DNA from 3 places in the Ensifer sp. NM-2 genome. Region 3 is predicted to be linked to each of the others. Evidence: predicted binding sites of a transcription regulator. Region 3 holds the regulator's gene; each other region holds the start of a gene.
The links. Region 3 encodes PhoB, which activates phosphate uptake and scavenging genes when phosphate is short. Its sites were predicted from a motif close to TGTCATNNANCTGTCAT; they were not measured.
Positions count from the first base shown of each region.

Region 1: a site for PhoB is predicted at 2,266-2,282, ahead of C6558_RS10870 (DUF1045 domain-containing protein). Genes of this name have one in related genera too.
Region 2: a site for PhoB is predicted at 2,349-2,365, ahead of C6558_RS17475 (esterase-like activity of phytase family protein). Genes of this name have one in related genera too.

Region 1 covers NZ_PVZR01000004.1:298,488-303,854, forward strand. Annotated here, with positions in the region: gene phnN (phosphonate metabolism protein/1,5-bisphosphokinase (PRPP-forming) PhnN) at 1-336, opposite strand, end outside; gene C6558_RS10865 (alpha-D-ribose 1-methylphosphonate 5-triphosphate diphosphatase) at 333-1,472, opposite strand; gene C6558_RS10870 (DUF1045 domain-containing protein) at 1,474-2,181, opposite strand; gene phnE (phosphonate ABC transporter, permease protein PhnE) at 2,307-3,824, opposite strand; gene phnE (phosphonate ABC transporter, permease protein PhnE) at 3,834-4,796, opposite strand; gene phnD (phosphonate ABC transporter substrate-binding protein) at 4,904-5,367, opposite strand, start outside.
Region 2 covers NZ_PVZR01000008.1:70,705-76,071, reverse strand. Annotated here, with positions in the region: gene C6558_RS17490 (adenylate/guanylate cyclase domain-containing protein) at 1-940, shown strand, start outside; gene C6558_RS17485 (DUF2000 family protein) at 944-1,351, opposite strand; partial or broken gene C6558_RS40840 (AraC family ligand binding domain-containing protein) at 1,263-1,805, shown strand; gene C6558_RS40835 (helix-turn-helix domain-containing protein) at 1,880-2,245, shown strand; gene C6558_RS17475 (esterase-like activity of phytase family protein) at 2,452-3,810, shown strand; gene ppx (exopolyphosphatase) at 3,870-5,367, opposite strand, start outside.
Region 3 covers NZ_PVZR01000001.1:444,029-449,395, forward strand. Annotated here, with positions in the region: gene pstA (phosphate ABC transporter permease PstA) at 1-222, shown strand, start outside; gene pstB (phosphate ABC transporter ATP-binding protein PstB) at 236-1,051, shown strand; gene phoU (phosphate signaling complex protein PhoU) at 1,108-1,818, shown strand; gene phoB (phosphate regulon transcriptional regulator PhoB) at 2,122-2,805, shown strand; gene C6558_RS02250 (GcrA family cell cycle regulator) at 2,974-3,495, opposite strand; gene C6558_RS02255 (aspartate aminotransferase family protein) at 3,917-5,116, shown strand; gene argF (ornithine carbamoyltransferase) at 5,246-5,367, shown strand, end outside.

The DNA of each region.
Region 1 (5,367 bases), on a different contig from region 3:
CGCCGGCAGGGCGCTTCGGCTGCCGTTGACGATTGCCGTGGTGCCGTGTTCGACATTGCGGCGAACGTCTTCGGGAATGCCGTATTTCAGGCCGTGCGCGTCCCAGGACACAGCGAAGGCGCCTGCCTGCTCCATGTCGACGAATTCGGCGACTGAAACGCTTTCATGCACCTCGCCTCCGGCGTCCGACGGCCGCGTGATCACGCGGCGAACGAAGTGGACATCGGAGCAGTCGCAGAAGTGTCGGGCGGCAAAGCCCATGACGCTATCCTTGCCGGCCCCGCTCGGGCCGACGACGACGACAAGCGCGCCACGCCTAAGTTCGAGCTGGCTCATGCGACACGCCGACCTTCGCGCCAGACCGAACGCACCACTGGAATACCTTCCTGCCTGTGGACACGCGCGATGTCGGCGCGCAAGCCGACGGCAATCCGGCCACGATCGTCGAGGCCGACGGTGCGGGCAGGGGTGGTGCTGACCATGGCGATCGCCTTCGGCAGGTCGATGGCTTCAAGCTCATCGGCGAGCACGAACGGCGCGTGGATCAGGCTGAAGGGCACATAATCGGACGAAAGCACGTCGAGCACGCCGCGGTCGGCAAGGTCACGGGCGGCGATATTGCCCGAATGCGACTTGCCGCGCACGATGTTGGGCGCGCCCATCAGCACACTAAGACCGGCGCGATGGGAGGCCTCCGCCGCTTCGAAGCTGGTCGGGAACTCGGCGAGCTTGATGCCGTAGCTGATAGATTCGTCGACATGGGCGATCGTGGCGTCGTCGTGGCTGGCGATGGTAATGCCGCGCTCAGCACAGGCCTTGGCGAGCGCATCGCGGTGCGGGCCGGCATACTTCGCCGAAAGCGCCTGCTGACGTTCAACGAATTTTCCGAATTCGGCGTCCGACAGGCCGCGCTTGGATTTGTAGTAGAGCGTGTACTGGTCCATCGTCTGGAACTGGCGCTGCCCCGGCGCGTGGTCCATCAGCGAGACGAGCTTGACCTGCGGATCGTTCTGGAAGTCCTCGTAGTGATCGAGCACGTCCGATGTCGAAACCTCGCAGCGCAGGTGGATCAGATGGTCGGCGCGCAGGCGGCCTTCCTGCTTGGCCTGGGCCAGCGCGTCCGCCATGCTGCGCATTTCGCCCTTCTGGAAACCGCCGTCTTCGTCCGAACCAAGGCGCAGGCAGTCGAATACGGTGGTGATGCCAGACGTGACGACCTGTGCGTCGTGTGCCTGGATCGCGGCGATCTTCAACCAGCGAACGCCGGGCCGCGGCGAGTAATGTGCCTCAAGGTGGTCGGTGTGCAGCTCGATGAGGCCAGGCAGAAGGTAGTCGCCTTCGAAGTCTTCACCAGTGTTGGTCGTGCCATGAGAGATATCGGCGATCTTGCCGTCGCGGATCAGCACCGAGCCGTCGAGGATACTGTCCTCGAGAACGATGCGGGCATTGGTCAGGACTTGTTCTTTGCTCATCTCATGCGATCTTTCGTTGTGTCGCGCCGCGGAGCGGCAGCAGGGAATGGACCAGGAACGGTGCGCCACGGTGCGGCTCGACGAAGAGCGCAACTGACGTGACGTGAAGCGGCTTGCCGATGTGATCAGCAAAGGTGCTCTCAAGCACGGTCCGCATTGGTTTCGCTGTCTCGCCGGGTACCGGCCCGGTCAGCGTCAGGTGAAACTGAAATTCTTCGAAAACATAGGGGTATCCCCACTTTCTCAAGTATTCCCTCTGCCGCTCCGGAAGCTTGTCCGGGTTGCGTCGCGCCATGTCCACGTCCGACAACGGCGCCCGAAACGGCTCGAAGGTTTGCACGGCCTGCGCCGCGAATTCCTGCAACGCCTCGCAGTGGTTCGCGGAAACCAGCGCGAAGAACGGGCCAAGCTGAAGGAGCGTGAGTTGAGGGATCTCGAAGGGTTCAAGGTTGTCGGCAAACGTTTCGAAGGCTGCGACCAGCTCGGCTTCGCTGCGGTCTTCGGCAAGTGTGAAGGGGGCCTTGAGAGTGCCGTGAAAGCCGTAGCGTCGCGGGTCGGCAGTCAGTGCATGTCGCGTGGCGGCATCAAGGCTGCCTAACGCTGAAAGTTCATTGGTCTCGCCGGTAAAGGCATCACGGCCGAGCCAACGGGCCGCCGTCTGCGACAGCCGGTCGTCTGCCGGCGGCGCGAAGTAGATTGCATAACGCACGGTCTTCACTTTCTTGTATCGACCGGCCCGCCGGAACGGCGGGTCGATTGTTCGCGGGATGCGATGCGCAGCTAGCCGATTTCCATGACAACATCATGATGGCCGCGCTGCAAAAATTCTTCTCGTCAATGAGCCTTCTGCCCCATCAGTCGCGAGCGGCAGGCGTTCGAGATGCTGTCGAAAATAAACACGACCAGCAAGATGAGAAGCACCATATAAGCGACATTTTCCCAATCGGAGTTGGTACGCATCGCTTCCCAGAGTTTCAGGCCGATGCCACCGGCGCCGACAGCGCCGATGATCGTTGCCGAACGCGTGTTGGATTCCCAGAAATAGAGCGCCTGGCTGGCGAATACCGGCAGGACCTGCGGCAGGACGCCAAAGCGTTGCACGGCAAGCGGGGTGGCGCCGACGGATTTTACGCCTTCGCGCTGCTTGTCGTCGATGTTCTCCAAAGCCTCGGAGTAGAGCTTGCCCAAGGTGCCTGTATCGGTGAAGAAAATTGCCGACATGCCGGCAAGCGGTCCCGGGCCAAAGGCGCGCGTGAAGAACAATGCCCAGATGAACATGTCCACCGAACGCAGGAAATCGAAGAAGCGCTTGGCGATCTGGTTCGTCAGGAAATTCGGGGTGATGTTGCGCGCCGCCAGGAAGCAGAGCGGGAACGCGACCAGCGAGGCAAAAAGCGTGCCGACGAAGGCCATGACCACGGTCTGCAGCAGTTTGGTCCACACATCCAGATGCTGCCATTCGGCGTTGTAGAGGATGTTGTTCCAGGCAAGCGACAGGTTCGAGCGCGTGGGATCAATGCGCTCGCCGCTCGTGATCAACGAAAATACGTCGCCATAGCTCTTGCCGAAGAACGGTGAGTGGACGTCGAAGAGGAAATTGGCCCAGCCGAAGAAGCGATTGCGGATCGAGACGTCGTCACCTTCGACGTCGGCCCAACCAGTTGCACCAAAGGCGAGCGTGATCTTCTCGCCCGGGCGTTTCTGCGTGGCCCAGGCGGGAAGGGCACCCTGAGGGGTTACCGTGTCCTGGCCATCGACGGCCATCGTCAGCGTCTCGCCACGATGGGTTGCCTTGACGAGTCCGTCGGCAATTTCGATCTTCGTCGACCTGTCATAGGTGATGACGGCCCTGGTGATGATTTCCTCGGTCCGCATTTCGACGCGGTTCTGCTCACTTGGCATATTGGCCGCGCCGAGCGCTGAACCCGGCGCCATGAAGCTGAAGGATGACGTCGTCTTGGGCTTTGCAGTCTGTGCGGTTGCAGCGGGTAACTCGACTTTTCGGGTCACGGTTTCCTTGTCGAGTTCCACCCATGCCGGATTGGGATTTGGCCCAAGTGGCGAGTTGCGCTGGTAATCGAGCGTCATCGTCTTGTCGCGGGCGATCTTGATCTCGGGTCGAACCTCGTAGGAGACCCAATCCGCGAGATAGGTCCCGGCAATGCCCCAATTGGCGTTGCCCAGAACATGCCCGATCGAAAAGAACCACCAGCTGAAGATGAGGTAAGCGACGAGGCCGACACTGATGACAATCGTGCGCAGGCGCTTGTTCGAGGAGCCCTGCAGCAAGTGCGGGTGACGCGATGCGATCGCATCCATTTCGAGAGCGCTTAATCTGGTCGTGGAGGTCATGATGCGCACCTACTGGGCAAGCTGGAAGGCCTGGTCGCCGACGAGGCGACGGCGCAGCCATGCGGAAAACTGGTCGACGGCGAAGATCGTTGCAAACAGCAGCATGACGATCGCCAGTGTCTTTGCCTGATGGCCCTGGCCGATCGACAGACGCAGCAGTTCGCCGATACCGCCGCCGCCAACTGCGCCGATGATGGTCGAGGCCCGCACGTTGATCTCGAGACGCAACAGGAAATAGCTGGCGAAATTGGGCAGCACCTGCGGCACCATGCCGAACCAGACGCGTTCGATCCAGTTGCCACCGGCGGCGCGCAGGCCCTCGTCCGGTTTCATGTCGGCGTTCTCGACCACCTCGAAAAACAGCTTGCCGAGTGCGCCGACCGTGTGGATCGAAACCGCCGCGATCGCGGGTATCGGCCCGAGCGAAAGGATTGCCAGGAAGAAGCCGGCGATGACCACTTCGGGAAAGGCGCGCAGGATCTCCATCAGCCGGCGCACGACACCCCGCACCCACGGATTGGGCATCAGGTTGCGGGCGGCGAGGAAACAGAAGATGAAGCCGAAGAACGTGCCGATGACGGTGGAGAAGATCGCGATGTTCACGGTCTCCAGCATCTTGTGCACATACTCAGGAATGTAGAAGCTCTCGGTCAGGTAGAGCCGACCCTCGGGATAATTGTACTTGAAGCTGCCGTCGTCGTAGGGCGAAGGCAGATCGAACATGGCGCGGAAGATTTCCAGGCCGTCACGCGGCGCGAGATCGCCGACGAAATCGAAGAAGTGCGGCAGGCGGTCGAAGAATTTGCCGGCATTGGAATCGTTGGCAAACCAGAGCGAGCCGGAAAGGGCGAGCAACAGCACGGCGAAGCCGAGCCAGGAGTAAAGCCGGCGACGGGAGTTCAACTCCTGCCAGTGGCGCTCGACCAGCGCGCCGTTTTCACTCAGATGCCTCGGGAGCATGGAAGTTGCCATGAATGTTCCGGCAATGCCGGCCTCTGTCGACAGGCGCTCCAGGCGCCCCAGAAAAAAGGCGAACGCTGGCCGTTTTGGCGGCCAGCGTCCTTGAATGATCAGGAAAATCAGCCGCCGATCGTTGCCTTGCGGGCGTCGATGATCGGCTTGTAGAAGTCGGCGTTGACTTCGGTGAAGCCAGTGAAATCGCCACCCTGGATGGCGGAGAAGCAGGCGGCATCGGTCTTCGGCAGGTCGAGCATGAACTGCTTGAACTTCGCCTTCATGTCGTCGTTCATCGTCGAGCGGACGACGATCGGGCCGTTCGGGATCAACGGCGACTTCCAGAGCTCGACCAGGTCGTTCATGTCGAGGATGCCCTTGTCGACCATCTTCTTCAGATTGCCCGAGGTGTAGCCGTCCTTGAATTCGCCGACGCCCGAACCGAAGGTCGTGCCGGCATCGAACGTGCCCTTGACGACTTCGAGAACCAGGTTTTCGTGACCGCCGCCGAAGCCGGTTTCACCGAAGAATTCCTTGACCGGCGCGCCGATCGATTCCGGCAGGGTGACGAGCGGGATGAGGTAGCCAG
Region 2 (5,367 bases), on a different contig from region 3:
CGGCGCCACGTACGCATTGTGCGTCTGCGTCCCGATCCTCGCCTTTGAACGGCGCATCATTCTCCGGCGTCTCAACCGCAAGATCCATTCCTATTCGACGCCCGCTTTCTTCCTCGCTTCGATCGCCGTCTATCTGGTGTTTATCGAGCTGGGCTACGGCGTCGCCGGCTTCCTGATGCAGATGAGCGGGCAAATAGACGCGGATTGGAAGGACGCGGTCGTCCCCTCAAGCACGGCGCTTCTGTTCGCCCTGGCGGTCTCGGGCTCGATCGTTTTCGCGCTTCGCGTGCGCGAACTGTTGGGCCGTGACGTGTTTCTGAGCCTTTTGACCGGGCGCTATCGCAAGCCGATGCAGGAGGAGCGCGTCTTCCTCTTCATCGATCTTGCCGGCTCCACCGCCTATGCCGAGCGATACGGCGATCTCAGGATGCAGGAATATCTCAGCAAGCTGTTTGCAACACTTGCCGACCCCGTACTGCGCTATCGCGGCGCGATCGACGACTATGTCGGCGACGCGGCCGTGATTACCTGGCCCTTCGACCGTGCTGTCAAAAACGCCGCCTGCGTGCACTGCGTTTTCGACATTCTCGAAGAGATCGAAGCCGGCGCCCACCGTTGGCGCAAGGAGTTCGGCGAGGTTCCGCGCCTACGGGCAGCGCTTCATGGCGGCACCATCGTCGCCGCGGAAATTGGCGTCGACAAACACAAGATCACCTATTTCGGCGACACGGTGAACACCACCGCTCGCCTCGAAGGCCTGTGCAAGTCACTGAACCATCAGGTGCTGATTTCCACCGACCTCGCCCGCAAGATGCGGCTGCCGCACTATGTCCGCGTGGAAGATCTTGGCGAGCACGCCGTGAAGGGACGCGGGCAGAAGCTCGGCGTCCTGGCGCTTCGGGCCGGGGGCACGCCTGCACCGCCAGTGGCTGTCAATTAGCCGTCAACCGTGCAGTTTTGCACCCTTGGTGATCTTGTCGACCAGCTTCTTGTCGGCATGAATGGCGATGCCGGCGACCTTCGCGCCGTCGGGTCGCGTTTCGGCGAAGACCGCGCGGTTGGCACTGTCGTGGCCGGTCGAAAACATCGCATCGACATAAACAGAGGTTTGTATTTCCCTTTCGATCGCACGGCGTTGAATATTGCCAAGCGTCGCACCATCTGCCGATAACACGATGATCGGCTGAACGCTCAGAGCGTTGTAGATGTGGCCGGCGCCGTCGCGATAGGGTTCGCCGATAATCGCCGGTTTCTGCCCGGCGATGCCGGTTGCCAGAAACGCGGTGACGTTCAGCTTCTGCCAGGTGGCCAGATCGTCGCGCAAAACGATCGCAAACTTGGTGTCGAACATGACGGGTATCTCCATTTCAGGACATCAGGGCGTGCCCAAGGAGGCCTTAACCGAGGACGCAGCGATCAATCTTGAACGATTGTGCGGATCGCCGGGCGATGGCATCCGCGTCGCGGCACCGGTGGACGGCATAGAGCGCATCGAGGCCCGGCTGCACGGCAAGGTCTTCGAGCCGCATCGCCACGACACCTATGCGCTTGGCGTGACGCTTGGCGGCATCCAGACCTTCCAGTATCGTGGCGAGAGCCGCTACAGCACGCCTGGAAGCATCATCATCATTCACCCCGACGAACTGCACGATGGCGGCGCGGGCACGGAAGCGACGCTTCGCTACAGGATGATGTATCTGCAGCCGGAGCGATTGATCGCGGCGCTTGGCGACAGTGGCGGCGCCTTGCCCATCATAGCCGCCCCGGTTGTTGGTGACGTGGCCCTGCGCCAGGCGATCGGCGAGGCCGTCATGGATCTCGACGGCGGTATTGACGAACTCGCGCTCGACGACATTCTTACACGCATTGCAGAAGGCTTGTGCCGCCATGCCGGCACGACAAGCAAGGCTGCCGGCAGGTCGGCCAAGCGGGCGGTTTCGAGGCGACGGACTATCTCAAAGCCAACCTCGATCGCCCGGTCGACTCGCAGGAACTCGAGGCCGTCAGCGGCCTTGATCGCTTCACCCTCGCCCGCCAGTTCCGCAAGGTTCTCGGCACCAGCCCGCACCGCTACCTTCTGATGCGGCGGCTGGAGCAGGCGCGCCGGATGATTGCCGCCGGTCACAGCCTGGCAGGTGCCGCGCTCGAAACCGGCTTTGCCGACCAGGCCCATTTCACCCGCCATTTCAAACGTGCCTACGGTGTAACGCCCGGGCGCTGGGCGAGCCTGGCGCTCGCCGGCTGAAGCACCGGCGCCGCTGGGTCGTTGCGGCCCGGAACCAGTGTCCGGTCACGCGCAACAATTCGAACTCGGCGAGTTTCTCCCCTCGGGCGCAGCGCCTTTCGTCTGTCATCAAAGCTTCACCAGCCTGTAAGCCAAGCATCACCCAACCGTCATCAAAGCCGCCTATCGGGTTCCCGTACTTTGGCATCCAACCCACGGTGACTTTCATGACCAAAACGCTTCTCGCCGCTGCGGCGCTCACACTTTTGATGACGACGACCGTCCTGGCCGAGGAAAAGGCCTTTCCCGCAACCCTGAAGGCACATGCGATCCTACCGGCAAACACGATCCTGGCAGCACCGTCCGACGCACCGGAATACCTGAAGACATCGGGCAAATTCACCACGGCGGACCGCAAGCGCGCTGACGCGCTCGGCACCGTGCCCGGCAAGGATGGCGTGCGCCCGACCGGCCTTTCACTGCCGTTCAACGGCCAGCCGATGCAGGGCTTCTCCGGCATCAGGGCCATGGAAGACGGCACCTTCTGGAGCCTTTCCGACAACGGCTTCGGCAACAAGCTGAACTCAACCGATGCCATGCTGATGCTGCACCACGTGAAGATGGACTGGGACGCCGGCAAGGTCGAGGCGCTGAAAACACTGTTCCTCACCGACCCGGACCGCAAGGCCCCCTTCCCGATCGTCATGGAAGGTTCCGACAAGCGCTACCTGACCGGCGCTGACTTCGACGTTGAGTCGATCCAGCCGGTCGCCGACGGCTTCTGGGTCGGGGAAGAATTCGGTCCCTATATCCTGAAATTCGATGTCGACGGCAAGCTGACCGACGTCATCGCGACAACAGTTGACGGCAAGCCGGTTATGTCGCCCGACAATCCGACCCTGACACTGCAGGGCGATCCGTCGAAGAAGACACCCGCCTTCAACCTGAAGCGCTCCGGCGGCTATGAAGGCATGGCACTGTCGAAGGACGGCTCCAAGCTCTACGGTCTGCTCGAAGGGCCGATCTGGACCGACAGCGAAACCGTGGAACAGGCCGATGGCCGTCCGACACTACGCGTCATCGAACTCGATGTCGCAGCCAAGGCCTGGACGGGCCGCAGCTGGCTCTATCCGCTGGCCGAAGGCGGCGAGGCAATCGGCGACTTCAACATGCTCGACGACAAGACGGCACTGGTGATCGAACGCGACAACGGCGCGGGCACGCTCGACAAGGCCTGCGCCGATCCGAAGGATCCGAAGCCGGATTGCTTTGCCGTCGGCTCGAAGGTGAAACGTGTCTACAAGATTGCCTTCGATGACAGCAATGTCGGCAAGGCCGTCCGCAAGATCGGTTACATCGACCTCCTGAAGATCGCCGACCCCGACAACAAGAAGCGCCAGGGCGGTGGTGACGGCTATTACGACATGCCGTTCGTGACGATCGAAAACGTCGATCGCGTCGATGACACGCACATCATCGTCGGCAATGACAACAACCTGCCGTTCTCGGCCGGCCGGGCGCTTGATAAGGCCGACGACAACGAGTTCGTTCTGCTCGAAGTCGGCGAATTCTTGAAAGCCGAATAATCAAAAAAGGGCGCGCGGATTTGCGTCCGCGCGCCCCTTCGTCAAAGATCTGAGTGCGTTCAGCTCTCGAACTGGAACGCCAATCTTCTGCCGGTCAGCTTGCCGAGCTGCTGCAGCCGTCCGTCGAGGCGCTCGCCGGCAAATTCCGAATAGGCCGCAGGCACGACGATCTCCAGATCGACATCCGGCAGGGACGATTTGCGGAAGGTCAGATTCCTCGCCACGCCCGGCATCGACGCCGAGAACAGATAGGCGACGCGCAGCAGGCCGCCGAGCAGTTTCGCCAGTTCCAGCAGTCGCGGCGTGGTAATGCCGGTCAGTGCGCCGGTCGCGCCATCGTCGTTCAGGCCTTCGAAGCGATAGTAGTTGGCGAGCGCGATATAGGCCCGCCCCGCATGGGTGATGCCGGAGAAGGTCGAGTGGGCGATGATGTTCAGCGCCTGCAGACCGCGATAGTCCGGATGGGCGCGCCAGCTGATATCGGCGAGCAGGCAGGCAGCCTGGCGATAGCGGCTTTCCTCTTCGGTTTCCTCGACGCCGAAGAACGGCACCATGCGGCCGGTCCAGTCGGCAAGTTCGCGGGCATGCTCGGGGGAACGCGCCCGCAGGATGGCGATTTCGCCGGCGGCGGTCAGCAGCGGATCCTGCGCACGCTCGCTCTCGTTCAGCAGAGAGAAGAGATAGCCTTCGCGCACGCCGAGCGCCGAGAACGAAATCCGCTCCGGCTTCATGATCGACAGTGCTTCCTGCATCGCGATCGCGCCAAAGGGAAGCAGGCTGCGGCGGCTTTTGGAGATCGTCGCATAGGCCGATGGCTTGATGTTCCTCGGCTCGATCACCTCCGGCAGCAGCGCCATCGCCTCGTCGTAGGAGATCTCGTAGCCTTGCATCATATGCAGCGGATAGTTTCGGATTTCCATGTGCAGCTTGGCGATCGAGCGCCAGGTGCCGCCGACGGCATAAAAGGTGCGGCCGGTGCCGGTCTTCAGCACCGGCGAGCTTTTCATGAATTTGCGCACCCAGGTGCGAGCCTTCGGCAGCGAGCCGCCGCTATGCTCGAAGAGGCGGATACCCCCGAGCGGCAGGGTGATGCCCTTGCCGATCTTTGTGCCGCTGACCTCGACAAGTTCCAGCGAGCCACCGCCAAGGTCACCGACCACTCCATCAGGGTCGTGATAGCCGCTGACGATGCCCATGGCGGAGAAATAGGCTTCCTCTTCGCCGGTGAGGATGCGCACCTTGTGGCCGAGGATCGCCTCGGCCTTCTCGATGAAGGCAGGTCCGTTGCTCGCCTCGCGAGCGGCTGCGGTGGCCAGAACATACATGGAGGTCGCACGCGCCTGCTGCGACAGCGCATGAAAGCGATGCAGCGCCCGGAGAGCGCGCTCGACGCTCTCCTCGTCCATGCGTCCGGTGGCATCGATGCCCTTGCCCAGACCGCACATGACCTTCTCGTTGAACAGCATGGCCGGAGCGCGGCTCAGGCCTTCGTAGACGACAAGGCGAATGGAGTTGGAGCCGATATCCACAACGGAAACCGGGCGGATGCCGGGCAGA
Region 3 (5,367 bases):
CCGCTGCTGTTGATCGGCATGGTCGCCTTCGTCGTCGATTATCCCGGCTCGCCGATGGAGCCGTCGACCGCGCTGCCGGTGCAGATCTACATGTGGGCCAACGAGGCGGAACGCGCCTTCGTCGAGCGCACATCCGGCGCGATCATCATTCTTCTCATCTTCCTCGTCGTCATGAACCTTGGCGCCATTCTGTTGCGACGTCGCTTTGAGCGCCGTTGGTAGTGAGGTAATTACTATGAACATCATGTCAGAAGCAGCAGTCGAAAAAGCCTTGGATCAGAAAATGAACACCGTGCCCTACAAGATGATCGGCAAGGATGTGTCGGTCTACTACGGCGAGAAGCGTGCGCTTTTCGACGTCAATCTCAATATCCGCGAGAACACGGTGACAGCGCTGATCGGCCCTTCGGGCTGCGGCAAGTCGACCTTCCTGCGCACGCTGAACCGCATGAACGACACCATCGAGAACTGCCGCGTCACCGGCAAGATCACGCTCGATGAAGACGACATCTACGACCCGACGATCGACGTCGTGGAACTGCGAGCCCGCGTCGGCATGGTGTTCCAGAAGCCGAACCCGTTCCCGAAGTCGATCTACGACAACGTCGCCTACGGCCCGCGCATCCACGGGCTTGCCCGCACCAAGTCTGAGTTCGACGAAGTCGTCGAGACCAGCCTGCAGAAGGCTGGTTTGTGGAACGAGGTGAAGGATCGCCTGCAGGAGCCGGGCACCGGTCTTTCGGGCGGCCAGCAGCAGCGTCTGTGCATCGCGCGCGCCGTTGCCGTCAGCCCTGAAGTGATCCTGATGGACGAGCCCTGTTCGGCGCTCGATCCGATCGCGACGGCCAAGGTCGAGGAACTGATCCACGAGCTGCGTACCAACTTCACGATCGTCATCGTCACCCACTCGATGCAGCAGGCGGCGCGTGTTTCGCAGCGCACTGCCATGTTCCACCTCGGCAATCTTGTCGAGGAGAACGACACCGACAAGATGTTCACCAATCCGGATGACCAGCGTACCCAGGACTACATCATGGGCCGGTTCGGTTGATGGCCGAAGCTCCTCTTCACCCCGTTTCCTGAACGCGCCCGCAAGGATCGAAGACTATGTCCATGCACATAATGTCCGCCTACGACGAAGAACTGAAATATCTCACGCGCCGCATCTCCGAGATGGGCGGGCTTGCCGAGCAGATGGTGGGCGAATCCGTTCGTGCGCTTGTCAATTCTGACCTCGCCTTGGCGCAGAAGGTGATCTCCGACGACACCATCCTCGATGAAGCCGAACGCCAGATCGGCGAAAAGGCAATCGTCACCATCGCCAAGCGCCAGCCCGTTGCTGCCGACCTGCGCGAGATCATGGGATCGATCCGCATCGCGTCCGATCTGGAGCGCGTCGGCGACCTCGGCAAGAACAACGCCAAGCGTGTCATCGCGGTTGCCGGCTCCGGCATCCCGCGCAAGCTGGCGCGCGGTCTCGAACACCTGGCAGAGCTTGCGCTGGTGCAGCTCAAGGAAGTCCTCGACGTCTACGCTTCCCGCTCGCCGGAGAAGGCCAACAGCATCCGCGAGCGCGACGAGGAGATCGACGCGATCTACACCTCGCTGTTCCGCGAGCTGCTCACCTACATGATGGAAGATCCGCGCAACATCACGCCCTGCACGCATCTTCTCTTCTGTGCCAAGAACATCGAGCGTATCGGCGACCACGCCACCAATATCGCCGAGACGATCTACTACATGGCGACGGGCGCGCAGCCGGAAGGCGAGCGTCCGAAGGACGACAATACGTCGACGCTGGGTGCCGTGAAGGACTAACGCATGTCGCGCAAAAGTGCGCAGCGGTTTTGCGATAACGACATGTGCAAAAACAAGAACTTAAAGCACAACAAGCGCATCTTAGAGATCGCGACGCGCTTTAAGACCCGGATACGTTCGAGTGCCTGCTTATGAACCTGCTCCGGTCGCAGCCCTGGTTGCGGCCCTGCTCTACTGCGTCTGAAGCTATACGTTTTCGCGCGTGCCTATGAAAACGCGCGGAGTGCTCCAGATTCTATATGTTCGAGCATCTCTTTGCGTTCGATCGAACGCGAGACGCTCTGGGTAAGGAGACGTTGCCTGATGTTGCCGAAAATCGCCGTTGTCGAAGACGAAGAGGCGCTGAGTGTCCTGCTGCGTTATAACCTCGAAGCCGAAGGGTTCGATGTTGATACGATCCTGCGCGGAGACGAGGCGGAGATCCGCCTACAGGAGCGCCTCCCGGATCTCCTGATCCTCGACTGGATGCTGCCGGGCGTTTCCGGCATCGAGCTTTGCCGCCGGCTGCGCCAACGTCCGGAAACCGAGCGCCTGCCGATCATCATGCTGACGGCGCGCGGCGAGGAGAGCGAGCGGGTTCGTGGCCTTGCCACCGGCGCCGACGATTATGTCGTCAAGCCGTTCTCGACCCCGGAGCTGATGGCCCGTGTCAAGGCGATGCTGCGGCGCGCCAAGCCCGAGGTCCTCTCGACGCTGCTTCGCTGCGGCGACATCGAGCTCGATCGCGAGACCCATCGCGTGCATCGCCGCACCCGCGAGGTCCGCCTTGGTCCGACGGAATTCCGCCTGCTCGAATTCCTGATGTCGTCGCCGGGCCGGGTGTTCTCGCGCTCGCAACTCCTTGATGGCGTCTGGGGCCACGATATCTATGTCGACGAGCGCACCGTCGACGTGCATGTCGGTCGCTTGCGCAAGGCACTGAATTTCTCGAGCATGCCTGATGTCATCCGCACCGTTCGCGGTGCCGGCTACTCGCTCGAAAGCTGAGCCAGCCGGCCACTGCAGCGCCGCGCATCTTAATGGACGCGCAAAGGTCGCTGTTGCATCTTGAATTGCGGCATGTTTCCTTGAAGCGAATACGAACCAGGGAAACATGCAGCAGCCAATAAAAAAGGGGCCGTGCGGCCCCTTTTCTGCATGTGGTTTTCGGTCGTCTCAGCGAGCGCGACGGCGCTCGGAGGTCGGCTGATAGGCAAGCCGCGCATGGAATGTGCAATAGGGCGAAGCTTCCGGGGAATCGTTGCCGCAGAAGTGGAATTCTTCCTTGAGCGGGTCGCCGATCGGCCATTTGCAGGTGCGCTCGGTCAACTGCGTCAGCTCCAGGCGGCGCGACATTGGCACGACCACATCCGTCTGGATGCGGAAATCCTGTTCGGCGACGAGATCGACTTCGACCTCTTCCTTGAGCACGGTCGCGCCGGCCGCACGGGTAACCGTCCGTGTCGTGACGCGCGAAGCGTAGTTCGGAGCGCGCGGCGCCGAAGTCGGGCGCTGCTTCGGCCGGGTCGCGGCGGTGGTTCCGCCAGCCTTGGCCCTGCCGGGCAGGCTCAGCCGGTGAACCTTGCCGATGACCGCATTGCGGCTGACGCCGCCGAGCTGTGCCGCGATCTGGCTCGCGCTCAGGCCCTCGGACCAAAGCTTCTTCAGTTTTTCCACCCGCTCGTCAGTCCAGTTCATTTCTGCACTCTCCGTTCTCAGCGTTGGCGATGACAGAATCTCTCACCACGCTCCGGACAGGCTCCGGAGCTGCAACGCGATAACACTTTTGGTGACTAGGCCCGCCGCATGCGTCTAGTAATTGAACATTAACCTACTGACCGGCGGACTCCGTGGCAAGAGTCCCGCGAATCGCGCCGAATCGATTTCTTGGTTTTCCCCAACTTGCTCGGTGGGCGTTGCATTTTTGCAAGCCCCGTCGCGTGATTTTTTCGTCGCATGGATCAGACCCGTCCGACCGCACTGCAAAGCTTGGTTTTGTTGACATTGCGCTGCGAAATAGGAATAGTGCCTGCGCCGCCGCAAGGCGGCATTTTTAATTTTTTGCCGCGCTCAACAGGGGCTCGGATCGATGCCGATAGCAATGAAGGAGAGGCTCGCCATGACTGCAACCACGCCGCTTTACGACACCTACATGCGTGCGCCGTTGCGTTTCGAGCGAGGAGAGGGCGTCTGGTTGATCGCCGAAGACGGCTCGCGCTATCTCGACTTCGCCGCCGGCGTCGCCGTCAACTCGCTTGGCCATGCGCATCCGCATCTGGTCGAGGCGTTGAAGGCGCAGGCCGAGAAGGTCTGGCACCTGTCCAACCTTTATGAGGTCCCCGGCCAGGAGAGCCTTGCACGCCGGCTGACGGCCGTCACCTTCGCCGATCGTGTCTTCTTCACCAACTCGGGTGCCGAGGCGCTCGAATGCGCGATCAAGACTGCGCGTCGCTACCACTATGCCAAGGGCAATCCGGAGAAGTTCCACATCATCACCTTCGAGGGTGCCTTCCACGGACGCACGATCGCGACCATCGCGGCGGGTGGTCAGCAGAAGTACATCGAGGGCTTTGGCCCGAAGGCCCCGGGTTTCTATCAGGTTCCCTTCGGCGATATCACGGCGCTCAAGGATGCGATCACCGACGAGACGGCGGCGATCCTGATCGAGCCGATCCAGGGCGAGGGCGGCATCCGCCCGGTCACCAAGGAATTCATGCAGGAGCTGCGCGCGCTTTGCGACGAGTTCGGTCTGCTGCTGATCCTCGACGAGGTCCAGTCCGGCGTCGGCCGCACCGGCAAGCTTTTCGCCTATGAATGGGCTGGCATCCGTCCGGATATCATGGCTGTCGCCAAGGGCATCGGCGGCGGCTTCCCGCTCGGTGCCTGCCTTGCGACCGAAGAGGCGGCTGCCGGCATGGTCGCCGGTACGCACGGTTCGACCTATGGCGGCAACCCGCTTGCCATGGCTGTCGGCAACGCCGTGCTCGACGTCATCCTGGCCGACGGTTTCCTGGAGCATGTCCGCGACGTGGCCCTGGTCTTCCGCCAGGGCCTCGCGTCGTTGAAGGACCGTTTCCCCGATGTGATCGAGGATATCCGCGGCGACGGCCTGATGCTCGGCATCAAGGCGAAAGGCCCTTCGGCCGATCTCCTGAAGGCGATCCGCGCGGAGAAGCTGCTGGCTGTTCCGGCCGGCGAAAACGTCCTGCGCCTGTTGCCGCCGCTGACGGTGACCGCCGCGGAAGCGCGCGAAGGCCTGGCGCGGATCGAGCGCGCGGCCGAAGCCGTGAGAAGCAGCAGCGGTACCGCCGCAGCCTAATTTGTGAACCCGGAGATCGGCAGCGATTTTCCCAAGGGTCCATGCGCGAGCCCAAGGTGTCGAGCGTTCTTTTGGCTCTTCGACACCGGTCGCGCTCCACGGGCCATTCTGAGACAGGAATTGACTACGATGGCAGGCACAAGACATTTCATCGATCTTTCGGCCATGACGGCAGCCGATCTGCGCACGATCATCGATGACGCACGCGTGCGAAAGACGGCGACGAAGGCCGGAACCGCCGAAAAGCCGCT